4 regions of the Tardiphaga sp. 866_E4_N1_4 genome follow, and region 2 is predicted to be linked to each of the others. Evidence: riboswitches for the same ligand, from Rfam matches in the RefSeq annotation. Region 2 holds a riboswitch; each other region holds the start of a gene.
What was found. Region 2 has a riboswitch for cobalamin ahead of AB8B20_RS26235 (ribonucleoside-diphosphate reductase subunit alpha). Riboswitches for the same ligand answer to the same signal wherever they lie in the genome.
Positions count from the first base shown of each region.

Region 1: another riboswitch for cobalamin. It lies ahead of metE (5-methyltetrahydropteroyltriglutamate--homocysteine S-methyltransferase); the one in region 2 lies ahead of AB8B20_RS26235 (ribonucleoside-diphosphate reductase subunit alpha).
Region 3: another riboswitch for cobalamin. It lies ahead of AB8B20_RS21730 (TonB-dependent siderophore receptor); the one in region 2 lies ahead of AB8B20_RS26235 (ribonucleoside-diphosphate reductase subunit alpha).
Region 4: another riboswitch for cobalamin. It lies ahead of AB8B20_RS10830 (TonB-dependent receptor plug domain-containing protein); the one in region 2 lies ahead of AB8B20_RS26235 (ribonucleoside-diphosphate reductase subunit alpha).

Region 1 is NZ_CP197242.1:472,401-479,959, reverse strand. Features, by position in the region: gene secD (protein translocase subunit SecD) at 1-390, opposite strand, end outside; gene yajC (preprotein translocase subunit YajC) at 435-806, opposite strand; gene AB8B20_RS02490 (ATP-binding protein) at 999-1,982, shown strand; gene metE (5-methyltetrahydropteroyltriglutamate--homocysteine S-methyltransferase) at 2,030-4,405, opposite strand; cobalamin riboswitch at 4,510-4,721, opposite strand; gene AB8B20_RS02480 (peptidoglycan DD-metalloendopeptidase family protein) at 4,890-6,302, opposite strand; gene AB8B20_RS02475 (protein-L-isoaspartate(D-aspartate) O-methyltransferase) at 6,410-7,060, opposite strand; gene AB8B20_RS02470 (response regulator) at 7,352-7,559, shown strand, end outside.
Region 2 is NZ_CP197242.1:5,449,479-5,457,037, forward strand. Features, by position in the region: gene AB8B20_RS26215 (glycosyltransferase family 87 protein) at 1-593, shown strand, start outside; gene AB8B20_RS26220 (HD domain-containing protein) at 565-1,206, opposite strand; gene AB8B20_RS26225 (GlxA family transcriptional regulator) at 1,373-2,338, shown strand; gene AB8B20_RS26230 (hypothetical protein) at 2,344-2,529, opposite strand; cobalamin riboswitch at 2,719-2,933, shown strand; gene AB8B20_RS26235 (ribonucleoside-diphosphate reductase subunit alpha) at 3,053-5,983, shown strand; gene AB8B20_RS26240 (ribonucleotide-diphosphate reductase subunit beta) at 6,129-7,253, shown strand; gene AB8B20_RS26245 (AzlC family ABC transporter permease) at 7,366-7,559, shown strand, end outside.
Region 3 is NZ_CP197242.1:4,482,269-4,489,827, reverse strand. Features, by position in the region: gene typA (translational GTPase TypA) at 1-740, opposite strand, end outside; gene AB8B20_RS21735 (alkaline phosphatase D family protein) at 973-2,526, opposite strand; cobalamin riboswitch at 2,670-2,861, shown strand; gene AB8B20_RS21730 (TonB-dependent siderophore receptor) at 2,968-5,235, shown strand; gene AB8B20_RS21725 (PepSY domain-containing protein) at 5,238-6,686, shown strand; gene AB8B20_RS21720 (TAXI family TRAP transporter solute-binding subunit) at 6,747-7,559, opposite strand, start outside.
Region 4 is NZ_CP197242.1:2,182,709-2,190,267, reverse strand. Features, by position in the region: gene AB8B20_RS10835 (FecCD family ABC transporter permease) at 1-688, opposite strand, end outside; gene AB8B20_RS10830 (TonB-dependent receptor plug domain-containing protein) at 682-2,658, opposite strand; cobalamin riboswitch at 2,691-2,894, opposite strand; gene AB8B20_RS10825 (alpha/beta fold hydrolase) at 2,941-3,729, opposite strand; gene AB8B20_RS10820 (O-acetylhomoserine aminocarboxypropyltransferase) at 3,733-5,028, opposite strand; gene AB8B20_RS10815 (hypothetical protein) at 5,166-5,408, shown strand; gene AB8B20_RS10810 (hypothetical protein) at 5,628-5,798, shown strand; gene AB8B20_RS10805 (DUF3830 family protein) at 6,724-7,137, shown strand; gene puuE (allantoinase PuuE) at 7,137-7,559, shown strand, end outside.

The sequences.
Region 1 (7,559 bases), 5.0 Mb from region 2:
GCCGCTCTGGCCCATGAGGCCGCCGAGCGGCTGCGACAGTTCGCGCAGCTTGCTGAGCGCGGTCTGATACTCGGTGTCCTTCGTGATGCGGACTTCGACATTGTCGCCACGAACACCAAGGCCGGTATAGACGATCTTGGCGTCACGCAGCGTGCGACGAACGTCGTCGCGCACCTGATCGAGCTTGTCCTTCTTGACCGAATTGGCATCGACTTCGAGCAGGATGTGCGAGCCGCCCTGCAAGTCGAGGCCCAGCACCAGATGGCGCTGCGCCCATTTCGGCCAGGTTTTCACGGTGGCTTCGGGGAAGAAATTCGGAACCGCGCACAGGCAGACCACGAGCGCCGTCAGAATGACCGCCAGCGCCTTCCACCGCGTGAAATACAACATCGAGATGATCCGTCAGATTCTTGAAATGGCGACGCGCAAACGCATCAGCTCGCGGCCGCGTCGTCCTTGGCATCAGCCTTGTCCGCCTTCTCCTTGGCGGGCTCACCCTTGGTGCGCACGCCCGAGATCATCGTGCGGAGCTGACGTACGCGAACGCCTTCGGCGAGTTCGAACTCAACCTGCTCGTCATCGACCACCTTGGTGACCTTGCCGACCAAACCGCCCGAGGTGACGATGGTGTCGCCGCGGCGGATGTTCTTCACCATCTCGGCGTGGTCCTTCACCTTCTTCTGCTGCGGACGCAGGATCAGGAAATACATGATCACGAAGATCAGCGCGAAAGGCAGCAGCGACATCAGCATGCTGTTGGTGTCGCCGCCGGCTGCAGCCTGGGCAAACGCAGGGGTAATGAACATCGGAAGTCCTCGTGAACGCTGGGGAATAACCGGCGACGCGTCGGCGTTCGGCCGGTTTGGGTAAATTCGCGCGGACTATAGCGGCCGGCGTCCCAATTGCAACGCCGGTAAACCCTCTGATTTGTCTGCGATTTGTACCGCTTGCGGATGTGTTCCGGGCTCGATATGGGTGCGCGCCGAGGAAAGTCAAAAATGTCAAAAAAGCCCAATAAAACAAGCCGCCGCCCTGCCAAAAAGGCCCCTGCGACCCGCACGTCCAAGACCGTCCGCACGACCGCGGCAAAACGTCCGCGACCAGCCGCCGCCCCCCAGATCGATGAGCGGATCGCGCTCGCCCTTGAGGCCATTGCCGCGGGTATGGCTGCCACGGCGCCAAAGCGCTCCAATGCCGATTCTCTGGCCAGCGCCGAGGCCTTCATCTGGCATCCCGACGGCCGCCTGGCTCCCGTACCGAAGGTCAGCCGGGTCGATATTGGCCTGCTGCAGGGCATCAATCAGCAGGTCGACACTCTGATCGAGAACACTCGGCGTTTCGCCAACGGCCTGCCGGCCAACAACGCGCTGCTTTGGGGTGCGCGCGGCATGGGCAAGTCGTCGCTGGTTAAGGCCGCACATGCCTCGGTCAATACCAGCAAATCCGTCGCCGGCCGCCTCAAGCTGGTCGAGATCCATCGCGAGGACATCGAGAGCCTGCCGGCGCTGATGGAGCAGATCCGCGCCTCCGATTTCTATTTCATCGTGTTCTGCGATGATCTGTCTTTCGACGGCAACGATGCGTCCTACAAGTCGCTTAAGGCTGTACTCGAAGGCGGCATCGAAGGCCGGCCGGACAACGTGATCCTCTATGCGACCTCGAACCGCCGCCATCTTCTGGCGCGCGAGATGATCGAGAACGAACGCTCGACCGCGATCAATCCCGGCGAAGCCGTCGAGGAGAAGGTGTCGCTGTCGGATCGTTTCGGCCTGTGGCTCGGCTTCCACAAATGCAGCCAGGACGAATATCTCGACATGGTGCGCGGCTATTGCAGCCACTATGGCCTCAAGACCGACGCCGCCGAGCTGGAGCGAGACGCATTGGAATGGTCGACCACCCGTGGCTCGCGCTCAGGTCGCGTGGCCTGGCAATTCGTACAGGAACTCGCAGGACGCCTGGGCGTGAAGCTGGCCACAAAGTAAAGGCAAGTGCCGCCCCGTCATGACAACGGGGCGGCATTCGACTCGCCCTAGGCGAGGCTTCGCAACTCACGTGCCGCCGCGACCATATTCACGAGCGCAGGCCGCACCTCCTCCCATTTGCGGGTCTTCAGCCCGCAATCGGGATTGATCCAGAGCTGGGAGTCCGCCAGCCGCTGCCGTGCAAGCTTCAGCAGGTCGACCATGTCGCGCGTTTCGGGCACCCGCGGCGAGTGGATGTCGTAAACGCCCGGACCTATCTCGTTCGGGTACTTGTAGGTCCTGAATGCATCGAGCAGTTCCATCTTCGACCGTGACGTTTCGATGGAGATCACGTCGGCGTCCATGGCACCGATCGCGTCGATGATGTCGTTGAACTCCGAGTAACACATATGCGTATGGATCTGCGTGTCGTCACGCACACCCGACGAACAGATACGGAAGCTCTCCACGGCCCAATCGAGATAGGACTTCCATTCCGATTTGCGCAGCGGAAGCCCTTCGCGGAGTGCCGCTTCGTCGATCTGGATCATACCGGCGCCCGCCTTTTCCAGATCGAGCACCTCATCGCGTATCGCGAGCGCGATCTGGCGACACGCGACTTCGCGGGGAATGTCGTCACGCACGAATGACCAGTTCAGAATCGTGACGGGCCCTGTCAGCATCGCCTTCATCGGCCGCTCGGTGAGCGACTGCGAGTACTGCCACCATTCGACGGTCATGGGATGTGGCCGGGACACATCTCCAAACAAGACAGGAGGCCGTACATAACGGGAGCCATAGGACTGGACCCAGCCATGCTTGGTGAAGGCGAAGCCGGAAAGTTGCTCGCCAAAATACTGCACCATGTCGTTGCGCTCGAACTCGCCATGCACCAGCACGTCGAGACCGATATTCTCCTGCCAGCGCACCGCCCTCGCCGTCTGGTTCTGCAGGAACGTCTTGTAGGCGGCATCGCTGAGTGTGCCCCTGACATGGGCCCCGCGTGCGTTTCTCACTTCCGCGGTCTGCGGAAACGAGCCGATGGTCGTTGTCGGGAATGCCGGCAGCTTGAAGCGTCGATGCTGATCGGCCGCACGTGTGGCAAAGTCACTGCCGCGACGATGCATGGTCGCATCAACAGAGGCAACGCGCTTGGCGACAGCAAGGTCGTGGATCTTCGACGATGCCAGTCGCGCAGCCGCCGCGGTATCCGACGCCGCGAGCGTTGCAGCGACATCCGCGCGACTGCCAGCCAGTGCCGCTCCAAGCGCGGCCAGCTCTTCCATCTTCTGGATCGAAAATGCCAGCCAGCTTTTGACGTCCGGATCGAGCGCGGTCTCAAGGCTGAGATCGATCGGCACATGTAGCAACGAACAGGATGGCGCCAGCTCCACACGATGTCGTCCCAGCAAATCGACCATGGGCTCCAAGCCATCGAGCAGGCTGGACAGGTCGGACCGCCAGATATTGCGGCCGTCGATCACGCCGAGTGAGAGGATCAGGTCCTTCCGTGCCTTCGCAGCGACTTCGTCGAACTGCTCCGGTCCACGGACCAGATCGAGATGAAGCCCCGCGACGGGAAGCGACAGGGCCAGATCGAGGTTGTCGCCAAGTTCGCCAAAGTACGTGTTCAGCATGATCCTGAGCTGCGGGACCGCTTCCGCAAAAGCAGCGTAAGTCCGCTGCAGCGCCTGCCTTGCGGGCGCGTCGAGATCGAGCACCAGACACGGCTCATCCAGTTGCACCCACTCAGCGCCGCTGTCGGCTAATTCCCCGAGCACCTCGACATAGACGGGCAGCAATCGATCGAGCAGCGTCACCGGGTCGAATGACGCATCCATACTCTTGGCCAGTTTGAGATAGGTCACAGGCCCAACCAGCACAGGCCGCGTCTGATAGCCGAGCGACTTCGCCTCCTCATATTCCCTGATCGGCTTGCGCGATGCGAGACTGAAGGTCTGATCCTGCGCCAGTTCAGGCACCATGAAATGGTAGTTGGTATCAAACCATTTGGTCATCTCCTGTGCTGGTACGCCTTGCGACGTATCATGCGTATGAGAGCCGTGCGTGCACGCCTCGTCATGCTCATCGCCTTGTGATCCACGTGCCATGGCAAAATAGGTCGCGAAGGAGACGTCTCCGCCGTTCCAGCCATAGACTTTGGGAATGGCGCCGACCATGACGCTGGTATCGAGCACCTGATCGTAGAATGAGAAGTCGTTCGACGGCAGGACCGTGATCCCGAGCGACTTCTGACGCGCCCAGTTTGCGGCACGCAGCCCGACGCCGACATCGATCAGCGCGTTCTCGTCGATTGCACCGGACCAATAGCTTTCCAGCGCCATCTTGAGTTCACGCCGCGGACCGATCCGTGGCGTGCCCAATGTAGCAACAGGAAGAGAGGTGGTTGATTTTGAAGAAGTAGACTTTGACACAGTAGACATGGCTTAACCCCAATGATTGGGGGCAAAAGGCCAAAGTGACACGTCTGGATTCCACGACGGCAGTCGCGGAATCGCAACCGCACCACCGGGACACCCCGCCCGAGGACGTTTATGTTGTCGAGGCAGGTCTCCTGGCTCGCGGGTCAATGCTGCTGTCCGGCCTTCCCAAAACCTTTGCGGGTCTCAGTGACTTTAATGGACAGCGGCTCACCGCTTACAGTTGCGGGGGCAGCTCCGGCCTTGGCTTAACGCCTCACCGGCTTCCCTCTTAGCTTCGGGCAAACCTTCCCGAAGAACCACGACATGTCCACATATGGGCAACATCGCGCGGCAGTCAACCGAGCTTGCTCGCGCAAGCTGCCCACTCGCAGCAGCGCGTTGAAGACTCCGGAGCTGGAGTGGGCCGTAGCCCCGAGATCAAACGCATCAAGCCCGGCACGAGGCCGGGCTTGCTTAAATGCGAACTACACTTCGTGGATTGCGCTTACGCCCCGTTGAGGAACTGCAGCGGATCGACCGGCGACGAGCCCTTGCGGATCTCGAAGTGAAGCTGCGGCGAAGTAACCTCACCGGACTGGCCGGACTTGCCGATCACCTGACCGCGCTTGATGGTCTCGCCACGCTTCACCATCAGCTCACTCGCATGGGCATATGCGGTGACGTAGCCGTTGGAGTGACGAACGAGGACCAGATTGCCGTAACCCTTCAGCTCGTTGCCGGAATAGGCAACGACGCCATCTTCGGCAGCCTTGATCGGCGTGCCTTCCGGCACGGCGACGTTGATGCCGTCGTTGGACTTGCCATTGGTCTTGGCGCCATAGCCTGTGACCACGCGGCCGCGCACCGGCCAACGGAACGTCGGCAAAGCGCCGGTTGCGTCAGCGGCTTTAGTCGGCGATTCCGGCGCGGTTTCTTCAGGCGTCGTCGTGGCACTTGCCAGACGGGCCTTCTGCGCGGGCTCGGCAGAAGCAACACGGGCCACGGCAGCGGACGTGACCGCGCCAACCGGAGCGGCCGTCACGGCTGCGACGGGCGCAGCAAGCGGCGCGGCCGCGGGAGCCGCAGAAGCCGCAGAAGCCGTACGCGCGCCCGGTATCGTAATCTTGGAGCCGAGCTTCAACTGGGCAGTCGGCGCCAGACCATTGGCGCGTGCGAGTTCGGCCACCGGCACGTTGTTCCGGCGCGAGATGCTCATTAGCGTATCGCCGCGATTGACAAAATGCGTGGTCGACGCGCCGACAGCAGGTTTGTTCGGAGCAGCGGCAACGGCCGGAGTTGCCGCAGCGCCCTGGCGCGGAATGATCAGCGACTGGCCGGGCGACAGCGCGCGGGGACCCTTGTAGCCATTGGCCTGCAGGATCGCAGCCGACGAGACGTTGTAGCGTTTCGCCAGACCATCGAGCGTATCGCTGGTGCCGACGATGATCGAGGTGCCGCCATCACGGGCAAGGCCGTTGGTCGCTGCAACCGAGCGCGGTGCCGTGGAGCCGGTGGTTTCGATCGGCGCACGTGCGGGCGGCGGCGTATACATACCGTTGCCGCCCCCGCTGACGGGAGCAGCCGACGCAACCGGACGAGCTGTCGGATAGGACTGCGGCGCCGAGATCGGCGGCGGCAAAGCCTGGGATTGATACTGCGGCTGCGGATTATAGGCCGGGCGCTGATATTGTGGCAGTTCCTGACGCTCGACCGGCGCGCGCGGTGCGCGCTGCGGTACCGAGCCGGTGGTTTCACCTTGCCAGCCAAAGCCACGGGACTGACCTGAGTCAAAATTTGGATTCTGAGATAGCCGTGTCTGCATGTCGGCGCTGCAGCCGGCAAAACCGATAGACATCAGCGCCAGCACCGCGACCTGCGGAGCGCGGCGCGAGTAAAGCAACTCGACAACGCTGGACATTGGTTACTCACTCATACGCAACAAACAACTGAATTGAGTAAACACCGTCTCCGTTACCAAGCCTTTAACCTTGCGACCAACACGTGACAGCCGTTCACGAACTTTTTTCAGAGTTCGCGCGCGATGCCCGGAAGTGCAGGCACGAAACGTACATCCACGAGCTCCTTTCGCTCCAATCCATCCCCGGTTTTGCGGATCCGGACCAGGGTCTGGACGCCATTATGAGGACCAACCGGCGCAAGCAGAATACCCCCCTCCTCAAGCCGATCGGTCAGCGCCACCGGCACCTCCTCCACTGCGGCGGTCACGACGATCCGGTCAAACGATCCCAAATTGGCAGCCGGGTTGAGGCCGTCGCCGAGCATGACCTCGATATTGTGGAGGCCGAGTGCCTCCAACCGGGTCCGGGCGGCGTCGGCCAGCGTGCGATAGCGCTCGATGCTGAGCACGTCGCGGACGAGCTTTGACAGGATCGCGGCCTGGTAGCCCGATCCCGTGCCGACCTCGAGCACACGGTGACCAGCATTCAATTGCAGCTGTTCGGTCATATAGGCCACCACGAAGGGCTGGCTGATGGTCTGACCGCAGGCAATGGCCAAGGCCGTATCGCGCCACGCGTGGGCGCGATCGTTCGGCTCGACGAAGCGATCACGCGGAATATCCTCCATTGCGCGCAGCACCAGCCGATCGCTGATCCCACGGCGCCGCAGACCAAGCTGAAACGTCATCTGTTCGGGCGGCTGTCCGACGGTAATCATGGAAATGCCTCACGCAGCACAGGTTAGAAACACTCTCGATCTAGCAAAGATAGATTGATGTATTTCTGCGATCGGAACCGGGATAGCCTTACGACAACTTTTATTGTTCCGCGCGCGGAACCAGCAACATACGAGCCTGTTATGGGCGGGGCGCTGAAATCCTGATCTTGCTCTATCTGGTACCGAACACGCGACTGCGTCTTTGGGTCACGAAAATGGCAATGCGTCGAGATTGCGTTCAACCCGGGAATTTGCGATTTTGTTCAGAGGATTGGGGCAAGGAAACCGGCCATGACTGCAACGAACCCGCCGGGCGGCTCCGTCTTCCTGGTCGAAGACGAGGTCATGATCCGCATGATGGTCGCCGATATGCTCGAGGAACTCGGCTACAGCGTGGCCGCGGAAGCCGGCGACATCAACGAGGCGATCAGGCTGGCTGGGTCTGCGAAGTTCGACATCGCGATCCTCGACGTCAACGTCAACGGCAAGGTGATTTCGC
Region 2 (7,559 bases):
CGCTGATGCTGATCGCGGCGTCACAATGGAAGGCGTTTGTCAGCGCAGGTATCACCACCGTGCTGCTGGCCGCGGTGTCGTGGCTCGCTTTCGGCACCGAGAGCTGGCAAGCTTTTATCCACTGGATGCCGATGTTCTCGCAGGCCTTCCTCACCGAAGGCCGCGCGCCATGGGGCAAGATGCAGAGCATCTTCGCACTGGTGCGCTATTTCGACGGTAGCGAGCTGCTGGCCTGGACGTTTCAGTGGATCATGATTGGTGCCGTCGTAGCGGTGCTGGTGCCGTTGTGGCGCAGCAGCGTGCGTTATGAGCTGAAAGCCGCTGCGCTGGCCGTCGGCGCCTTGCTCACGACGCCCTACCTTTTCCTGTACGATGTGATGGTACTTGCGATTGCCATCGGCTTCATCGCCCGTATCGGTCTCGCGGAAGGCTTTCGCCGTCACGAACTGCCGGTGCTCGGCCTCGCTGCTGCGCTGCTGATCGCCTATCCATTTCTCGGCGCTCCCACGGGCTTTGGCGCAACGCTGCTGGTGGCAGCGTTGATCGCCATGCGCGTGCGGGAGTCTATTCGCTCCACGCCGAGTTCAGGATGATGCTGCAGAAATTCGCGCGCTTGTAGGTGGGGTCGCGGAGGTCGAGCACGTCAGCCTTCACGTTGCCAAAGGTCGTGTCCGGCTTGTGGATCGTCCCCGCGGCGAACGCATCGATGATCCCGTTCTTGAAGTCATGGCCACGCGGATGGCAGACGCACACTTCGTGGCGCTGATGGGCGGTGAAGGCATCATACTCCAGACCCAATACATCCATCTCAACACCGGCCGTGACGAGCGCCACCACGGGCCGCTTGTGCTTGGGAATGCCCGGTGTCGTGTGAAGCGCGATGGCGTCCCAGACATCGTCGATGTCGCGCTCATCGATCCTGTGGCTGCGCAGAAAGTCTGCGGCAGCATTTGCGCCATCGACTTCGAAGCGCTCCTCCTTGCTCGCATAGGGCGCCTGCAGGCCCATGTCGTGAAACATCGCGCCAACATAGAGCAATTCGGAATCGACCTTGAGACCCTTGCGTTGCCCGGCGAGCGCGCCGAACAGGAAAACCCGATTGGAATGATGATACAGAAGATCGCTTTCGGTATCGCGCACCAGCTGATCGACCTGGCGGGCGAGGGCGCTGTCAGGGACTTTGATGCCGGCAATGGTCTTGCTCATGAGATGCTCCTTGCGGGGGTGTTGTGATGCATCCGTTGTCGCCGGCGGGCGGTGTCCTCGCAATCGCGCCGCGCCCTGCAAAGCTGCCATTCGCCCGTGATTTCCTGCCGCAAGACGACTATCTATTCAGAATGACTTGGGCCTGTCCTCGCCGTCGGAATGAAGCATCACCATGAAGACCGTTGCTCTTGCGATCTTTCCGGGCGTCCAGTCGCTGGACGTAGCCGGTCCGCTTGATGTGTTCATGGAGGCCAATGGCTTCGTTGCACCGGGCGACGGCTACGACATTACACTTGTCGCTGCAGACTGCGCGCCGCTGCGTGCATCGAACGGCCTGCGGATATCTGCCGATCTGGCGTTCAGTGATGCGAACAAACCCTGGGATCTGGTTCTGGTGGCCGGCGGGCCTGGGCTGCCGACGGCAGAGGCGGATCCGCAGCTTACAGAGTGGCTGGCCAATGCGGCGCTCCATGCGGAGCGTTATGGCTCGGTCTGCACCGGGGCATTCGCGCTCGGCCATGCAGGCTTGCTTGACGACAAGACGGTGACGACGCACTGGCAGAACGCGCCGCTATTGGCGCTGCGTTTTCCCAAAGCGCATGTGGAGTTCGATCGCATCTACAGTCGTGACGGTGCGCTGGTGACGTCAGCCGGCGTCACCGCAGGCATCGATCTGGGTCTCGCGCTGGTCCAGGAAGATCATGGTGCGGACGTTGCGTTGGCTGTGGCCAAGCGTCTGGTCGTGGTGGCGCAGCGCCAGGGTGGCCAGTCGCAATTCAGTCCGTATCTGGTACCGCCGGCCGAGCCGGACTCGCCGATCGCGCGAGTCCATGCCCATGTGATGGCGCATCTGCGTGACGCACACAGCGTGGATGAATTGGCCGATGTGGCGGGCATGAGCGCGCGCACCTTCGCGCGGGTGTTCAAGCTCGAGACCAAAATGACGCCGGCAGATTTTGTGGAGGGCGCCCGGATCGACACGGCACGCAACCGCCTCGAAGGCAGCGATCTGCCGCTGAAGGTGGTGGCTTATGAATCCGGTTTCACCACCGCCGAACATATGCGTCAGGTCTTCGTGCGGCGGCTTGGCCTGACGCCCAGCCAGTATCGGGCCAGCTTTCGCGCGGTCTGATCCGCTCAGGCGAGTTGCAACGAAGAAATCGGATCGCTCGCAGGAAAGCTGTCCATCAACGCGTCGTTGAGCATGTCGTCGAGGCGAAGGCGGGCGATCTGCTCCGTCGTCTCGAACGCCGTGACCGCGCCTGCGTGCCCCACGAAAGCGTTGAACTCGGTTCTCTCAGTGCTCGTTGCCAGGTTCCGCATGGCATCCTCCATCGATTGATGTGGCTCTTCTGCGCCTCACGGTCCTTTCGGACAACGAATCGCATCGTGCAGAAACCGCCAACGATCCCGCGGTTTCAGCCACGCAAGCGGTTGTCCACTGAACCAACAGCCCTACCGAATTTGTTGCGTTCGGCGCCAATGCTCGCTTGACACTTCACCGCGGGTCACACCAAATGTAGATGTCACGGTCCGCCTAGTCGCAAGACTTGGTGGCTAAGAGGGAAGCCGGTAAAGACGCTGTTTTGCGTCATATTCCGGCGCTGCCCCCGCAACTGTAAGCAGTGAGTCTGTTTCGATTGAAGTCACTGATGCGCAAGCATCGGGAAGGCTGAAACAGACATTGACCTGCGAGCCAGGAGACCTGCCGCGACACCAGAACGTCCATGGGCGGGGTGTCCCAGCGGTCGCTTGCAGGCAATGCCGGCGGATCTCCGCCGTGTATTTTGCAGCGTCCTTTCGGCCCCAGCCCCCATTGCTTGATGCATCACACGGGGTCTTGCCGATGCCTACTTCATCTTCCGTCTCGTCCAACGGCCGCGATGCGGCTCATGCGCCGCTGATTCAACTGTCGCCGGAAACGCTTGCTGCGCCCGCGCGCGAACCCTCGATGCAGATCATCCGGCGCAACGGCACCGTGTCGCCCTTCGACGGCAGCAAGATTTCCGTGGCCATGACCAAGGCGTTTCTGGCCGTCGAGGGCCACACGGCAGCGGCCTCGCGCCGCGTCCATGAGGCGGTGGAACAACTGACCGGCGAAGTCGTGGCCGCACTGACGCGCCGCGTCGGTGAAGGCCGCACCTTCCATATCGAGGACGTCCAGGATCAGGTCGAACTGGCGCTGATGCGTAGCGAGCACCACAAGGTGGCCCGCGCCTATGTGCTGTATCGCGAGGAGCGCGCTCGCACCCGCGCGGAGGAACTGGCGGCGAAGCCGGCGCTCGTCTCCACCGCACCGGTGCTGCATGTCACGCTCGCCAACGGCACGCGCGCCCCGCTCGATTCGGCCCGTCTCGCGCTGATCGTCAACGAGGCCTGCGCCGGCCTTGACGGCGTCGATGCCGCCCCGGTGCTCGAGGAAACCCGCCGCAATCTCTATGACGGCATCACGCTGGATGAGCTGGCACTGGCTGGTATCATGGCCGCGCGCACGCTGGTGGAGCAGGAGCCGAACTACACCTTTGTCAGCGCCCGCCTGCTGCTCGACAAACTGCGCACGGAAGTCCTGTCCTTCGTTCATGGCAGCCCGACCCACGCGTCGCAGGCTGACATGACCACGCGCTACGCCGAATATTTCGGCGCCTATATCAAGACTGGCATTGCAGCCGAGCTGCTCGATCCCGAACTCGCGCGCTTCGATCTCAAGCGAATCGCTGCCGCGCTGAAGCCGGAAGGGGACCTTCAGTTCCAGTTCCTGGGATTGCAGACGCTCTATGACCGCTACTTCCTGCATGTGCAGGGCAATCGCATCGAACTGCCGCAGGCCTTCTTCATGCGCGTTGCCATGGGCCTCGCGCTGCGCGAGATCGACCGCGAAGTCCGCGCCATCGAATTCTACAATCTGTTGTCGTCGTTCGACTTCATGGCCTCGACGCCGACGTTGTTCAATTCGGGTACGCAGCGGCCGCAGCTGTCGTCGTGCTTCCTCACCACGGTGGCCGACGATCTCGACGGCATCTTCAAGTCGGTGAAGGACAATGCACTGCTGGCGAAATATTCCGGTGGTCTCGGCAATGACTGGACTCGCGTGCGCGGTCTCGGCGCGCACATCAAGGGCACCAATGGCGAGAGCCAGGGCGTGGTGCCGTTCCTGAAGGTCGCCAACGACACGGCCATCGCCGTCAATCAGGGCGGCAAGCGCAAGGGCGCGGTCTGCGCCTATCTCGAGACCTGGCACATCGACATCGAGGAATTCCTCGATCTCCGCAAGAATACCGGCGACGACCGCCGCCGCACCCATGACATGAACACCGCCAACTGGGTGCCGGATCTGTTCATGCAGCGCGTCGAAGCCGATGGCGAATGGACGCTGTTCTCGCCGGACGAAACGCCTGAGCTGCACGATCTCTATGGCAAGCCGTTTGCCGAGCGCTATGCGGCCTATGAGGAGAAGGCTGCGCGAGGCGAGATCCGCGTGTTCAAGAAAGTGCGCGCGACCGACCTGTGGCGCCGCATGCTGACCATGGTGTTCGAGACCGGCCATCCCTGGATCACCTTCAAGGATCCCTGCAACCTGCGCTCGCCGCAGCAGCATGCCGGCGTGATCCATTCATCGAATCTCTGCACGGAGATCACGCTGAACACGTCGGACGACGAAGTGGCGGTCTGCAATCTCGGCTCGGTCAACCTGCTGAACCACATCGGCAAAGACGGCCTCGATCATGCGCAGCTCAAGCGCACTGTGACCACGGCGATGCGGATGCTCGACAATGTCATCGACATCAATTTCTACACCATCCCGGAAGCGCGCCGCTCGAACCTCAAGCATCGTCCGGTGGGTTTGGGCTTGATGGGCTTTCAGGATGCGCTACAGGTGCAGGGTATCGCGATGGCGTCGGATGCGGCGGTGACCTTTGCCGACACCAGCATGGAAGCGATTGCCTTCCATTCGATCTCGGCATCGGTGGATCTCGCCGCCGAGCGCGGCCGCTATCCGTCCTTTGAGGGGTCGCTGTGGAGCCGCGGCATCCTGCCGATCGACTCCATCGAGATCCTTGCGGAGGCACGCGGCGGCGTGCAGATGGATCGTTCCACCACGCTCGACTGGAACGGCCTGCGTGACCGCGTGAAGTCCACCGGCATGCGCAATTCCAACGTGATGGCGATTGCGCCGACAGCGACGATCTCCAATATCTGCGGAGTCGCGCAGTCGATCGAGCCGGCCTATCAAAACCTCTATGTCAAATCGAACATGTCGGGCGATTTCACGGTGGTGAACGCCTTCCTTGTGCGCGATCTGAAAAAGAGGGGCCTGTGGGACGAGGTGATGGTCTCCGACCTCAAATATTTCGATGGCAGCGTCGGATCGATCGACCGCGTACCCGACGATCTCAAGGCGCTCTACGCGACCTCGTTCGAGATCGACAGCGCGTGGCTGATCGAGGCAGCCTCGCGCCGTCAGAAGTGGATCGATCAGGCGCAGTCGCTCAATCTCTATATCGCCAATCCCTCAGGCAAGAAGCTCGACCAGCTCTATCGCCTGGCCTGGACGCTGGGATTGAAGACGACCTACTACCTGCGCTCGCGCAGCGCGACGCATGTGGAGAAATCGACGCTGAAGGGTACCGACGGCAAGCTCAATGCTGTGTCAGCAACAGTCGCTGCGGCGAAGATGGCCGGTGCGCCGATCCTCGTTCAGTCTTCCGTCACGGCGCCGGAGCTGAATGTCGCGATGGCCTGCTCGATCGACAATCCCGAATGCGAGGCGTGCCAGTAAGGGTGCGCCAAACACACTGACCTCATCCTGAGGAGCGGCTTCTTGGCCGCGTCTCGAAGGATGGCCCCACGCTCATGGTTCGAGACGCCCGCTGAAGAAGCGGGCTCCTCACCATGAGGGCCGAACAAATACGCAAGGAACACCCATGCTCGACTGGTCCGATACCTCATCCGCTCCCAAAACCCCCGCCTTCATCCCGATCCCGCAATCTCCCACCGACGCCACCGGCCTTGGCACCATCGACCGCTCCGGCGGCCGTGTCTCGGTGGACGAGAAGCGCATGATCAACTGCCGCGCCGACGTCAATCAGCTGCTGCCGCTGAAATACAAATGGGCGTGGGAGAAGTATCTCGCCGGCTGCAACAATCACTGGATGCCAACCGAAGTCTCGATGCAGGCTGATATCGCGCTGTGGAAGTCGCGCGACGGCCTGACCGAAGACGAGCGCCGCGCGATCAAGCGCAATCTCGGTTTCTTCGCGGCATCGGAGAGCCTCGTCGCCAACAATATCGTGCTGGCGATCTATCGCCACCTCACCAACCCGGAATGTCGGCAATATTTGTTGCGGCAGTCGTTCGAGGAGGCGGTGCATACGCACACCTTCCAGTACATCGTCGAGAGTCTCGGCCTCGATGAGGGCGAGCTGTTCAACATGTATCGAGAGGTGCCGTCGATCACCGAGAAGGCCGCCTGGGCGCTCAAGCACACCCAGCATCTCGACGATCCCGACTTCAAGACCGGCACGCCGGAGACCGATCAGGCCTTCATGCGCGATCTCGTCGCGTTCTATGTGATCTTCGAAGGCATGTGGTTTTATACGGGCTTTGCGCAGATCCTGTCGCTCGGCCGCCGCAACAAGATGGTCGGGATCGCCGAACAGTATCAGTACATCCTGCGCGATGAATCGATCCATCTGAACTTCGGCATCGACGTGATCAACCAGATCAAGATCGAGAATCCGCATCTCTGGACTAAGGCGTTCCAGGAGGAAATCCGCGACATGATCCGCACCGCGGCCGAGCTCGAGGCGGCCTACGGGCGGGACACCATGCCGCGCGGCTTCCTTGGACTGAATGCGGCGCTGTGCGAAACCTATATGCATTTCATCGCCAACCGTCGCTGCGCCCAGATCGGCCTCGCGCCGGTGTTCGTTGAGACGGAAAATCCGTTCCCGTGGATGTCGGAAGCCATGGATCTGAAGAAGGAGAAGAACTTCTTCGAGACCCGGGTGATCGAGTACCAGAATGGCGGCGCGTTGAATTGGGAGTAGTCTTTGGTCTCATATCCGCCGCTGCATGGCGCATATGAATCCGCATCGCTTGACCTGATCGCGTGATGCCCGCAGGCATGATCTCGCCTTTCGGCATCACGCGGATCAGTCGATGCACGCCACCCACATCCCTAAAGCACCAGCCTATTGGTCGAAGGTCGCCATCGTGCCTGGCATCATTGCCATCGGTCCGATGCTGCCCGGCACGCTCGCTTTCGGCATGGCATTCGGTGCGCTGTGTGCGCAGAAGAACCTCACGCTTGCCGAAGTCGAAGTGATGATGGCGACGGTCTATGGCGGGCTATC
Region 3 (7,559 bases), 970 kb from region 2:
GTTTCGACGACCTTACCGTCACGCGACAGCACCTTGACGGCCTGGTTCGGCTTTACCGAACCGGCCGAGATGCGACCGGTGATGATGCGACCGAGATAGGGGTTGGCTTCCAGGATGGTTCCGAGCATGCGGAACGCACCTTCTTCAACCACCGGCGGCGCGACATGCTTGATGACGAGATCGAACAGCGGCTTCATGCCGACATCATGCGACGCGTCCGGGCTGTCGGCCATCCAGCCGTTGCGGCCCGATCCGTACAGAATCGGGAAATCGAGCTGGTCGTCGGTGGCGTCGAGCGCTGCGAACAGGTCGAACACTTCGTTGACGACTTCGGTGATGCGGGCGTCCTGACGGTCGACCTTGTTGATCGCGACGATCGGCTTGAGGCCGAGCTTCAGCGCCTTGCCGACCACGAACTTGGTCTGCGGCATCGGGCCTTCAGCGGCGTCGACGAGCACAATCACGCCATCGACCATCGACAGGATGCGTTCGACTTCGCCGCCGAAGTCAGCGTGGCCCGGGGTGTCGACGATGTTGATCTGGACTTCATCCCACAGCACCGAGGTGCACTTGGCGAGAATGGTGATGCCGCGCTCTTTTTCGATGTCGTTCGAATCCATCGCGCGTTCCTGGACGCGCTGATTGTCGCGATACGTGCCCGACTGCTGCAGCAGCTTGTCCACGAGAGTGGTTTTGCCGTGGTCAACGTGGGCGATGATAGCAATGTTGCGAAGGTTCATAGGTCTTCTTCTGGTTACGGTCTGGGTGCCCTTGAGCGGGTTCAACAAGACATGCTCGACAACAAAAGGCTTATGCCTTGCGCTCGAGCGCGTTCGATAACTGCCTCGTCTGAAAACGCGCTGGGGCAATCCCTCCAAAAGCAAACCCGGCCAGAAGGGGCCGGGTACTCGGACGCGTTGCGGCGCAATATAGGGGGAAATCGCCGAAAAACAATGCGAATCTGCCAAATGGTTAGCCCAATTTCGGGTCCAGAACCGTGGCCCAAAGGGCCATATCGGCCCGATCCCGCAAGGTAACGGTCATTTGGCCGCTTTGGCCGTCGATTTTGACGTGACCGAAGAACTGCATGCCGGCCGACGGGGGCAAATTCTGCTTATCGGGCCCCGGCGCCTTCACGAAATGGACCTCGGGACCGAAGGTATTGTCGAGCGCCGCCGGCCCGAAAGTTCCGGCGTGAAACGGGCCCGAAACGAACTCCCAGAACGGCTCGAAATCCTGAAACTGCGCCTTTTCCGGATTGTAGTAATGCGCCGCCGTGTAATGCACGTCGGCGGTTAGCCAGACCGTGTTGCGGATACCGGCCGATTTGATGAAGCGCAGGGCATCGGCAATTTCCAGCTCGCGGCCCCGCACTGGCCCGTCGCCCTGCGCAATGGCCTCAGACCCGGTTTTGTCGGCAGCGTTGTCATAGACGACGAGGCCGATCGGCATGTCGGAGGCGATGACCTTCCAGGTCGCCTTCGACGCCATCAGGGCGCGCTTCAGCCAGGCCATCTGCTCCGGGCCGATGAAATACGCATCCGGACCATAGCTCTCCTGCAGATTCGGGCCGTTGGGCCCGCGATAGCTGCGCTCGTCCAGCATGAAGACGTCGAGATGCGGGCCGTAATTGAGCGTGCGATAGACGCGGCCAGGTTCGGCCGGACTGACCGAGATCGGATACATCTCGTGATAGGCACGGGCGCCGCGCGCAGCCAGCAGCGTGATGTCGCGCTCCTTGTAGGATGCCGGTAACTGTTTCGAGAGCGACCAGTTGTTGGTGACCTCGTGATCGTCCCACTGGCCGAAGATCGGCACCTGCGCATTGAAGGCGCGAACATTGTCGTCCAGCAGATTGTATTTGTGCGCAGCGCGGAATTCATCGAGCGTCTCGGCGACCTTCGCCTTTTCCGGCACCGTGATGGTGTTTTTCCAGATCGTGCCGTCCGGCAGTTTCGTTTCAGGCAGGATCGGGCCGTCGGCGTAGATGGTATCGCCGGAATGGATCAGGAAATCCGGATTGTGCTTGCGCATGGTGGCGAAGGTGACCATTCCGCCGTCATCGGCGTTGATGCCCCAGCCCTGCCCTGCGACATCGCCGCCCCAGACAAAGGACACATCGCGGCGATCCGCCGGCGCGGTGCGGAAGCGGCCGATGACCGGCTCGCCAACGATGTCGGTATGCGAGAGATCGCGGAATTTGACGCGGTAGAAGATGTCCTGCCCCGCGGGCAGATTATCGAGCAGCAGCTTCGCCGTGAAATCGCTCTCGGGCAGCGCCGTGACGACGGGCAACAACCGCGCATTGCTGAAGGATTCGGTGGTGGCGACTTCCACCATCATCTGCGCCGGGCGATCGGCGCGCGACCAGATCATGCCGCTGCTCGTCCCGATATCGCCGGACTGCACGCCATGCGACACGACCGGACGATCCGCCGCACGGCTGAGGTAAGGCATCGCCAGGAAGCTTGCGCCTGCTGCGGCTGAGTGCGTGAGAAAACGACGGCGGGAAATATGTAGCGCCATGGCGAACTCCTGATCCTGGCTCTGGCACCAGTGGCTCTAGGCAGATCGCTTGACGCTGCGATGACAGGTGATGCGCAATATCAACACCCGCCGATGCAAGTTGCGAATGACTAGCGACTTAATTGACACATTTGGAAATTTCACCTTAACGTGAAGGCGACGGTTCCCTTCGGGGATCAAAAGGGAATGCGGTGAGGGGGATCCCCCGATTCCGCGGCTGCCCCCGCAACTGTAAGCGGCGAGCCTGCGCCAAGAGCCACTGGGTGTTCACCTGGGAAGGCGGCGACAGGCAGTGACCCGCGAGCCAGGAGACCTGCCGCCAGTCGTGGTCACACGCGAGCACATTGGGCGGGGTGTCCTGGTGGAAGTCACACTGCCTGTTTGAAAGCGGCGGGGCGACTTGGTTTGCGGTGACGTGCCACGTAACCGCGAGTCCTGTTCATGACCTCCGTTTCTTCCGTCGCATTGAAGCGACATGCTCCCTTACTTTATTCTGTTGCTCTCTCCTGCTTGTTGTGTCCAAGCGAAAGCTGGTCGCAAACCACACAGTCGAGCCAGACGCTCGATCCTGTTGTCGTTCAGCCGTCAGCGACACCTCAACGCGCACGCCGCACCACGAACGGCAATGCATCGCGCGCTGCGCGCTCGCGGCAGCAGCGCAATGTCGCCGCCAATACGGGTACGCCGGTCGCTGCTCCGACAGGCCCCGTCTTCGCAGCACCGACGCTCAACCTCACCGGCACCACATCCACCGGCAGCCGCCTCGGCCTGACGCGCCTGCAGACGCCGGCCAGCGTCGAGGTCATCTCGGCAGAAACCATGGCCGAGCGCGGCCAGCAGAACGTCGTCGATGCCGTCACGCAGAATGCCACCGGCTTTACGGCCATTGGCGAACCCGGCAATGGTGGCATTGCTTTCAGCACCCGCGGCTTCGCCGGCAGCGGCTCAGTCACCTCGCTCTATGACGGCACGCGCCTCTATGTCGGCTCCGGCACGGTGAACTTCCCCTTCGACACCTGGACTGCCGAAAAGATCGAGGTGCTGCGCGGCCCCGCCTCCGTCATGTATGGCGAAGGCGCCATCGGCGGCGCTATCAACGTGATTTCAAAACTGCCGCTCTGGGTGCCGCGCAACCAGGCTGAAATCTCGCTAGACAGCAACATGACGCGCCGTATCGCCCTCGATAGCGGCGGCCCGGTCAGCAAGGACGTCGCCTATCGTATCGCCGTCACCGGCAACGCGTCCGATGGTTGGGTCGATCGCGACAACACCTCGAACATCGCACTGCACGCCGCCGTGCAGATCAAGCAGACCGAGGACATCACCTGGACGCTCTCCACCGACTATGGCGACCGCCATCCATCAAAATATTTCGGCACGCCGCTGATTAACGGCCAGCTCAATGAGGCGATCCGCTTCAAGAACTACAATGTCAGCGACAGCAACATCCGCTATCAGGACAGTTGGAGCCAGGTGAAGACCGAGTGGCAGGTGGCCGACGGCATCACCCTGCGCAACACGCTCTATTACATGTATGCGAAGCGCCACTGGAAGGAGGTCGAGATCTACGGCTTCAATTCCGGCACCGGCCTGATCGATCGCGGCGATTATCTCGAGATCTTCCACCAGCAGCAGCAGATCGGCGACCGCATGGACGCCACCTTCGAGGGCCATCTGTTCGGCATGGTCAACACCTTCGTGGCGGGCTTCGACGTTAACCGCATCGACTTCAAGCATACCAACAATTCGCCGTTTAGCGGGTCCTCATCGGTCAATCCGTATAATTTCGATCCCGGCCTGTTCAGTAGCCCCGACCCAACTGTTCCGGGCTTCAAGAGCGTCGCCAATCAATACGCGTTCTTCGCAGAGAATCGATTGGCTGTGACTGAGCAGCTGTCGCTAATCGCCGGCGTCCGCCAGGATCAACCGACCGTCGAACGAACCGACTATCGCACCCCCGCCAACAGCTACACCCGGGACTATTCGGCGACCTCGTGGCGCGCCGGCGTCGTCTATACGCCGATTCAGAATCTTGCTTTCTATGGCCAGTATTCGACGGCGGTCGATACCATCGGCGGCTTGATCTCGGCGAGTAACGCCAATGCGAAGTTTGACCTCGCGACCGGCAAACAGGCCGAGATCGGCGTCAAGCAGTCGTTCTGGGGCGGCCGCGGCGAGTGGACGCTCGCTGCCTATGAGATCGTGAAGAACAATCTGCTCGCAGCGGTTCCGGGTAGCGGCGGAGCGGTTCAGCAGGTCGGCCAGCAGTCGTCGCGCGGTGTCGAGGCCTCGATCGGTCTCGTGCTCGAATACGGCTGGCGCATCGATGCCAACACCGCGCTCCTGCGCGCAAAGTATGACGACTTCCTGCAGGCCAGCGGCGTGAATTTTGCCGGCAACGTCCCGATCAATGTCCCGCAGAACGTCTCCAATATCTGGGCAACATGGGGCTTTGCGCCAAACTGGTCGGCCAATGCCGGCGTGCAGATTGTCGGCAAGACCTATGCAGACAACGCGAATACGCTGGAAATGCCGAGCTACACAGTTGTGAATGCCGGCCTGCAATGGAAGCCGGACGTCAACACCACGGTGTCGCTGCGCGTTTACAACCTGTTCGACAAGATCTACGCGACGTCGAGCTACAGCGACAATCAGTGGATGCTCGGCATGCCACGCACCGCCCAACTCGCTGTCAACGTGAAATTCTGAACTTGTCACGCAAGCTGACACGCACACTCCGGCGGTGGCTGTATATCGGCCACCGCTGGGTCGGCATCGTCACCTGTCTCTTCTTCGCGATGTGGTTCATCTCCGGCGTGGTGATGATGTATGTCGCGTTTCCGGGCCTCTCCGACAAGGAGCGGCTGGCGGCATTGCCCGATATCGTCTGGGAGAAAGTGGCGCTCTCTCCCGACGAGGCGATGAAGGCTGCCGGTGCCACGCGCCATCCGCGCGAATTGCGATTGAACATGGTTGCCGACGAGCCGGTGTATCGGTTGACCGGCTGGGACGGCAAACGACAGGCGATCTCCGCCGTCGATGGCCGTACCATCACCGAGGTCAACGAACAGCAGGCACTTGCCGTTGCCGGGCATCATCCCGCCAGCAAGTCGCCTCAGCTCGACGAGATCGTCGATCGCGATCAATGGAGCGTCACCGCGCGCTACGACCCGCTACGGCCATTGTATCTGATCACACTCGGCGACGATGCCGGCACCAAACTCTACGTCTCCTCGCGCTCCGGCGAGATCGCACTCGATACCAACCGCACCGAACGCGTCTGGAACTGGCTCGGTTCGATCCCGCACTGGATCTATCCGACCGTGCTGCGCAAGGACGGTCCGCTGTGGCGGCTCGTGGTGTTGTGGATCTCCGGCATCTGTTTGATCGTCGGCGTTACCGGAATCTGGATCGGCATTCTGCGCGTGCGCCTCAAGCGGCGTTATGCGAGCGGTAATATCACGCCCTATCGCGGCTGGATGGCGTGGCATCACGTCACCGGACTGATCGCCGGCCTCTTCGTGCTGACCTGGATGTTCTCGGGCTGGCTGTCGCTTGATCCCGGCCGCGTTTTTGCCGACCGCAATACGCCACGCGAGGTATTGCAACGCTATGCCGGCCACGACGCACCTGATATCGCTGCGGCCATTCGCGCACCGGCGGACAAGGCCGCGGTCGAAGCGCGCTTCGTATGGATCGACGGCATGCCGCTGATGATCGTCGCGAAGCGCGACGGCACGAAGATGGCGATCAATCCGACAAGCGGCGAAATCGCAAGACTGCCGCAAGACCGCCTCTGGAGCGCCGCAACAAAACTGCTTCCGGATTCGCGCCTCGAACGCCAGATAACCCTCGGAAAATACGACGCTTATTGGTACGCGCACCACAATGACCGCGAATTGCCGGTGTTACGCGCCAAATTCGATGACGACGCGCAAACCTGGTTTCACATCAGCCCGGTCACCGGCGACATTCTCGGCCGCGTCGACTCAAGCCGGCGTACCTATCGCTGGCTGTTCAATGCGCTGCACAGTTTCGATTTTCAGCTGTTGTTGATGTATCGCCCGGCCTGGGACATCGTGGTGTGGCTGCTGTCGATTCTCGGCACCATCCTCTCGGCGAGCGGCGTCGTGATCGGCTGGCGCTATCTCAAGCGCTAAAGCGTTTTCAAGCGAAGTGGTCCCGGTTCGCGTGAAGAAAACGCGTCAAAACGAAAGACTCTAGACCGCCAGCGGCCGCGGCGGCTGACGCAATTGCTCCGGCGGGTTCATCGGCTCGGGCGGGATCATGCCGATCAGCGCCTTGCGGTCGGCGACGGCGTTGTGGAATTGCTCGAGCGCGATGTTGAAGGCTGTCAGCGTGCCTTCCTCAATGGCACCATGCTCGTAGCAATTCAGCGTATGACGCAGAATATCGTCGGCTTCCGCCTGCATCGTATCGAGCTCTTCGAGGGACTCGCTCTTGCGCGCGGCGGCAATCATGTCGAGCAGACGATCGCGCTCCGACACATTCACGTTGCGCTCATCCTTCTTGAGATAGCTCGCGAACCAGGCGCCGATCGAGCCCATCGCCGAGAGCCCCATCAGGCTCCACCAGATGTAATCGCTGTAGCGATCAAGGAAGGTTTTTTCTTCGCCATCCACATAGGCGGCCGCGCCGGGATGCACGGGGATCACCGCATCCTTGTCGGTATCGGGCGTCTCGATCTTCGCCGCCAGCGGGAAATCGTTGATGATCTGCTGACGGATCGCAAACAGCTGCCGCGTGAAGGCAGCAATGGTCACATCGGACAGGCTCTGCCGAGCCACGATGTGATGCGAGAAGCTGATGGTCTTGACGTCATCGTCCGGCCGCGCCGGCGCGCCGCCGAATGCGCCTGCAGGAATTTCCGATGATTCATACATCGGGAAATTCTGCGCGATGGCTTCAGCCGAATCGATCGCGAGGAAAGTCGGCGTGCCATCGCGGCTCGAGGCCTGGATCGCATCATTGGTGATCTTGCTGTTCACCGGACCGGCCGCAATGAACGCATC
Region 4 (7,559 bases), 3.3 Mb from region 2:
GTGCGGTTTCTTCGCCGAGGCTCAATGCACGAAAGGCCGAGCGCTGGCTCATCAAAATGATTGCACCGGCGATGATGAATGGCAATGCCAGCGTGACGTGACGGAAGCTGCGGTCTTCCAGCGAGCCGAGCAGCCAGAACGCGATCTCAAGTGCGGCGAAAGGATTTGGCGAGAGGTTCATCACCAGCGCCGTCGCAGCACCTGCGAGACTTGAGATCGCAAGCCCGGCGAGGATCAGCAGCAACAGGCCCGCATTGCGACCGGCGATACCGAGCAGCACGAACACCGACAGGAACGCCATCGTGATGCCGGCAACAGGCAGCGCCCATGAGCGCACATCGGCCCAGCCGAGCGAAATCATCAGCACCGCGCCGAAGGCCGCCGATTGCGGTGCGCCGAACAGTGATGGCGAGGCAAGGGGATTGCGCAGCAGGCCCTGCAGCGCGGCGCCGGACAGACCGAGGATCGCGCCGATGGCCAGCGCAAGGATCGCGCGCGGCAGGCGGATTTCGCGCACGATGATCTGATGCACATCGCTGCTGCCGCCGAACAATGCATCGAGCACCGTCAGCGGCGAGAGTTTGACAGGTCCGGTGCCGAGCGAGCCCAGCGCCAGCAGCGTCACAAGACCGACGAGCGCGATGGTCGCGATCGTCCGGCGGCGTACTGCTGGCGCTGCGGTCACCATGTGGCGTTGAAGCCTGCGTAAGCCGCAGGCCCCGTGGTGCCGAAGTTCAGCACTTCCTGATAATGCTCATTCAGGATGTTCTCGCCTCGGGCGAAGACCTTCCAGTTCGCATCGATCTTGTACTCGGTATAGAGATCGACGCGGGTATAGGCATCGACCTGACCGACCTGATTGGCACTGCTGAAGCGCTTCGACACCGTGGTTACGCGTGGCTCGATCATCCACTTGTCGGTGGGCGTGATGGTGAGCGCGAAGCGGGCGAAGTTCTTGGGCCGCCGTGCCAGCACGGTGTCGGTGCCGAGATCCTGGGCGTGCAGATAGGTGTAGGCCACGTTGAATTTCACCCAGCCCGGAATGACATCGACATTACCACCCACTTCGAGGCCGCTGGTCTCGGCGCGGGCGACGTTGTTATAGCAGCCCGTGGTCTGTCCAGCGGCGCATGCACTAGGTGTAAACGATACAAAATTGATCAGATTTCTATAGTCGCTTGCGAAGCCCGTGACCGAAAGTACCACGCGACCGTTGAACAGGCTCTGATCGATACCGGCATCATAGCCAAAGTTCGTTTCGGGCGAGAGCGACGGGGTGCCGTTGGCCTGTGAATAGAGCTGGAACAGCGTTGGTGCCTTGGCGCCCGTTCCAGCGCTGGCGTGGAATTTCGTCCCGATCTCAGCGATACTGTAGGCGGCAGTCGCGCGCCACGTTTCGAAGCGGGCGACATCGACGACGTCATCTACGCGGCCGCCGAGGGTAACGTTAAGGCGTTCGCCGATCGGTACCGACCACAACGCGAACAACGAATTTGTGTCCTGCCGCTTCGACAACGTAGGGGTCATTGCAGTCGGCGTTTGAAGAATCCCCGTGGTGAAAGTTTGTGCCGTTTCACTCTGGGTCTTGGCACCATAGATCAACGAGCCGAAAGCGCCGAGTTTCAGCGTCGCCTGGTATTCCGCGCCGAGACTATTGCCCCAATAATCCAAGGTCCTCGCGGTCGCGCCCGTTGGCGGCCGCATGCCGAGTGGATAGCTGAGTTCGTTGAACGTGCGCTCGGTATGGGTATTCGAGACAGTTATGTTGTGCGTCAACACGCCACCGAACGAATCGATCCCAACGCGCCCGTAGACGGTTTGCAGCAGGCGGTCAGTGGACGATCCTGTGTCTGGATAGGTACCGCTGGCCGCATCATAGGCCGCACGCGTGAACGAGTGGACGATGCCGGACTCCAGCCGGATGCCTTCGCCGGCATCGTAGCCGATGCGCGCAGAGCCGCCGACGCGATCGAAGCTGTCGTTTTCGAGATTCGGAAAACGTGCTTCGAGGGCAGGGATGCGATAGCCGTAACGCGAGAAGCCGTTGCTGTGCTGACCGCCGCCGGTGAAGGCATAGGACCACGGACCGTTGGAGCCGGTCAGCGATCCCTGCGTCATGACCGTGCCATAGCTGCCGGCTTCGGTGCGGACGTTGAATTGTGCCGGGCCGGAACCCTTCTTGGTGATGATGTTGACCACGCCGCTCATGGCGTCCGATCCATAGAGCGCGCTCTGCGGCCCCTTCAGAACCTCGATGCGCTCGATGGCCGAAGGCGTGAACATCGCGAATTCGAAATCGCCGGACGCCGCCGTGGGATCGTTGACGCGGATGCCGTCGATCATCACCAGCGTCTGGCCGGTGTTGCCGCCGCGCAAGCGCACATTCGCGGTGCCGCCAGGGCCGCCGTTTTCACTGATGTCGAGACCTGGCACAGTGCGCAGCGCATCGACCAGCGAGCCGGGATTGCTGGTCGCAATGGTCTCGCCTGACACCACGCTGATCGAACTGCCAGTGCGATTGAGTTGTTCGGGTGCTCTGTCCGCCGTCACCACGATTTCGGAGAGTTGCTCGGCACTGGACTGCGCATGGGCAGCACTGTGAGAGCAGGACAGAACAACAACGGCCGCAGTGCCTGCGGCCAAATTCCGGATAGTCATATAACCCCTTCCGTCGACCCACCGTCGAACGAGTGTGAAACTCGTTACCGGCCGGTCTCCTGGCTCGCGGTGGTCTCCCGGTCCGCCTTCCCGAATCTGCGATGCAAATTCAGTGGCTTTGTGGACCTGGAATGGCCGCTTACAGTTGCGGGGGCAGCCGCGGCATAGGGGATATTTCCCCGCACCGCATTCCCGTTTCACCTCCTTGCGGAGGCACCGATAACGACAGACAGGAAGCACAGCGCGCCGCGCGGTGCAACAGCCATCGCCGCGTTGTGGACTCTATTGCTCGTGCTGTAGCGCGGCGAGCACGTCGTCGGGGCGCTCGACCATCATCATGTGGCCTGTACCCGGCAGAATCACCGTGCGGGCATTTTTCAATGCGGCCGCCAGGGCCTTGCCGGCTTTGGCGGGAGTCATCATGTCCCGCTCGCCGAGGATGAGCGTGACAGGGATATCAAGCTGGGCCGCAGCAGTCAGCGCATTCTGGTATGTATTGCAGGCGTTGAGATCGGCGAACAGCACGCCCGGCTTTGTGGCTTCCAGCACGCGCTGCGCGCCGCTATGCATCCACAACCCCGGCGCGAGGCTGCCGCCGAGTTCGGCGCGAAAGCCGAGCCCCCAGATCGACACCATGTCGATGGCGGAATGCTGATTGGCTTCGGCGTCCTTGAGCAGATCCGGGCCGACGGTCATCGTCCCCGCCGTGCCCATCAGATCGAGGCGCGTGACTTTACCGGGATGCCGCGCTGCAGCCTCCAGCGCGATCAGCGAGCCCATGGAATGGCCGATCAGTCGCGCAGTCTTTGCGCCTGCAGCCTCGATCAATGCTGCTGTCCAGTCTGCGAGATCGGCGATGGTCGTGAGCGCTTCACCCTTTGAGCGACCATGGCCGGGCAGATCCGGCGCCAGCACGGCGAAGCCATGATGCGCGAACCAGCGCGTATGCAGCGCCCATGTCGAGTGATCGAAGCCGGCGCCGTGGATCATCACGACCACCGGCAGGGAAGGATCGAATGCGCGGCCGCCATTCGCGATATAGGTCTCGTGACCGTTGACGGTGAGTTGCATCGCTCAGCCCTTCTGCGAGATGCGCAGCGCCTGCGCGAGGTCATCGATGATGTCATCGGCGGCTTCGATGCCGACGGAGAGGCGGATCAGCTCCTCGCCGATGCCGGCGGCCTTGAGCTGCTCGGCGTCCATCTGTTGATGCGTGGTGCTTCCGGGATGAATGACCAGTGTCTTGGCGTCACCGACATTGGCAAGATGGCTGGTCAGCTTCAGTGCCTCGATGAATTTGCGACCGGCATTGCGGCCGCCCTTGATGCCGAAGGAGACGATGGAGCCGGCGCCGCGCGGCAGCAGGCGTTTCGCGAGTTCGTAATCCGGATGGTTCTCCAGCGACGGATGCAGCACCCAGTCGACCGCCTTGTTGGCCGTGAGCGCCGCCAGCACCGCATGCGTATTGGCCATATGGCGCTCCATGCGAATGCCCAGCGTCTCGACGCCCTGCAGCAGCTGGAATGCATTGGTCGGCGAAAGACACGCGCCGAAATCGCGCAGGCCTTCGGTGCGGGCGCGCATGATGAAGGCGGCAGTGCCGAACTGCTCGTCGAAGACGATGCCGTGATAGCCGGCATAGGGTTCGGTCAGTTGCGGGAACTTGCCGGAGGCGTGCCAGTCGAAGCGGCCGCCGTCGATAATGACGCCGCCGATAGCGATGCCGTGGCCGCCGATCCATTTGGTGGCCGAGTTCATCACGATGTCCGCGCCGAGCTCGATCGGCCGCGACAGGAACGGCGTCGCGAAGGTATTGTCGATCAGCAGCGGGATCTGTGCGGTATGGGCGATGTCGGCGACGGCGGGAATGTCGAGCACTTCGAGGCCGGGATTGCCGATGGTCTCGCCGATGATCAGTCTGGTGTTCGGCTTGATCGCCGCCTTGAAGGCGTCGAGACCGCGCGGCTTGACGAATGTCGTGGTGATGCCGAAGCGCGGCAGCGTGTGGGCCAGCAAGTTGATGGTGCCGCCATAGAGCGAGGACGACGCCACGATGTGATCGCCGGCATTGAGCAATGTGGCGATGGCGAGATGCAGTGCCGCCATGCCTGACGCGGTGCACACGGCGCCGACGCCGTTTTCGAGTGCAGCGAGGCGCTCTTCCAGCACCGCCGTCGTCGGATTTGAAATGCGCGTATAGATGTGGCCGGCACGTTCGAGATTGAACAGCGCAGCAGCGTGATCCGAATCCTGAAACACATAGGATGTGGTCTGGTAGATCGGCACGGCGCGCGCGCCGGTGATCGCGTCCGGATGCTGGCCGGCATGCAGACTCAGCGTTTCAAAAGCAGGCGGTTTGGGTGCTGGCATGGTCGTTTTATCCCTGGACGCAATTTGCGACATCTATGGCACGAATCGGATGCGAGTGTGAGTCGGCGATATTTCAACTGATGGAACGAAACGCGGGGTGACGACTTGTACGAGGTCGATCACGCGGGAGAGTTATCATGAAGAAATTGCTGCTGTGCACTGCGGTTGCCGGTCTCGCGTTTTCATCGGTTGCGGCCGAGGCGAAAGGCTGTATCAAAGGCGCGATCATTGGCGGAATCGCCGGCCACTATGCAGGACATGGCAAGGTCGGCGTCGTTGCGGGGTGCGTGATCGGACGCCACGAGGCCAACAAGGCCGATGCGGAACGGGCGCAGAAGGCGCAGCACCCACAGCCGCCGAACGAGAATGGTCGCATCTAGATCGGCGTTGTTCTCAACGCTGGACGATGTTGCTAAAATTTGATGGACTAGACCGGTTCAGTAGAGCCTCACCCTCATCAGGTTGGGGTTCTTTTCGTCTCTGTACGATACCGGACGAGATTGGGCGTAGACGTGGTGCTGCATCGGGATGTGTTTTGGCTCGGCAAACAATGGGCCGTTACCGGCTATGGAATTCAGGCTGTCAGCCAGAAGCACAATATGAAGTTCGATATCGAGGTGTCGCAGATCTGGAACGAGGATCTGGATGCGTTGATGCGCGATGAGCCGTGGTTCGATGCGCAGGATTTTGCAGAGGCCGTGGATCGCGCGAGGCAGCGTGCGATGGAATCACCGCTGACGTTCAAGCCACCGCTGAGTGATGAACGATAGCGGCAGCGCATCATTGCAGGATTTAAATTTCAAACAGCCACTGTCCTGAAAACATGCGTTCGCATTCTCGCGGCGCTTGCGCGTCCGAGCTATGAGCATTCCCACCTCGCCCCCTTCAAGAGGGCGTGCGGAACGCCGGGTGCCCGATGCACCCTTGGGCCTGATGCCGATGCGGTCTTCCGCAAGGGGTAATGCATCAGGACTTTCGGAAGCACGAGCGATTGCCCAGCTTTCCGCCTGCGGTGTTTTTTCGGTTGCTTGCACTTTGCCTCAACGAACGCTCCGATCGCGAATTAAAGTCCCAAGGCGATGGGAAGGGAGCCTCAAGCGAATAGGCTGGACACGTTTTGACTTGGTCGTCCGTCACACTGTCCAGGGGTCTTTCCATCCGAAAGCCAGCCGTCTCCTTGCCAGTGGCAGTGCTGGCGCAGATCCGTCCTGCCCGAAGACAGACGTTCCCCCATGAACCGCGTAACGCCGCATCTCCGGCGTCCACCGCATCCAGCCCCGCGAACGTGACGATCGCGCTCGCCCCTCTCATCGGGGCCGGTCAAAAGGGAATATAGTCCATGTAGGGATGTTGTCAATGGAAGATAGGAAAATATGTTTGACGTCTTCCTGCCCCCACACTCGTCATTCCCCGGCAAACCAATTGGTTTGCCTGAGGGCGTGGCCGGCGTAAGCCGGACGCGACCCCGGAATCCCAGCATGTTCAGCAAAACACCTCAAGATTCCGGGTTCGCACTACGCGGCTGTGCCGCTTCGTGCGCCCCGGAATGACGAGCAAGGAGGCCCCGGAATGACAGTGTTGGAGAGGGAACGCAGTCTACAGGCAACGCCGCCGAAAACTGCGGCTTGCTTCTTTCGCCCTCTGCTGCAATCTGGATGGATCACTGTCAGTCACTCCAATTACGAGATTCCACGGATGAGCCAGCTCAAAGTCCATGTCGGCGACTTCACCTTCGACGCGAAATTCGAGGAGAAGGACGCCCCCAAGACCGTCGCCGCCTTCAAGAAGGCGATGCCGTTTGTCAGCCAGGCGATCCATGTGCGCTGGAGCGGCGAGGGCGTCTGGATGCCGCTTGGCGATCTCGATTTCGGCGTGCCCTATGAGAACCACACCAGCTTTCCGGCGCCGGGCCACATCATCCTGTATCCGGGCGGCATCAGCGAGACCGAGATCCTGCTGGCCTATAGCGGCGTGCATTTCGCCAGCAAGATGGGCCAGCTCGCCGGCAACCATTTCATTACGCTGACCTCGAACCTCGAAAATCTGAAAGAGATGGGCAGGACCGTGCTCTGGAAGGGTGCGCAACCCGTTCGTTTCGAGATGGTCTGATGGCCGGGAGCGATTATCCCCGCGACCTCCGCGGCTACGGCCGCAATCCGCCCGATCCGAAATGGCCGGATGGGGCGCGCGTGGCGGTGCAGTTCGTGGTCAATTTCGAAGAGGGCGGCGAGAATAACATTCTGCATGGCGACCGCGCCTCGGAAGCGTTCCTCTCGGACGTACTGGGGGCACAGCCCTGGCCGGGCCAGCGCCACGCCAATATCGAATCCATGTTCGAATATGGATCGCGCGCCGGCTTCTGGCGGCTGTGGCGAATGTTCACCGAGCGCAACATGCCGACAACGGTGTTCGGCGTCGCCACCGCCCTACAGCGCAATCCGGAAATCGTCGCCGCCATGCAGGAGGCGAAGTGGGACATCGCCAGCCACAGTCTGAAGTGGATCGAGCACAAGGATATGTCGGAGCCCGAG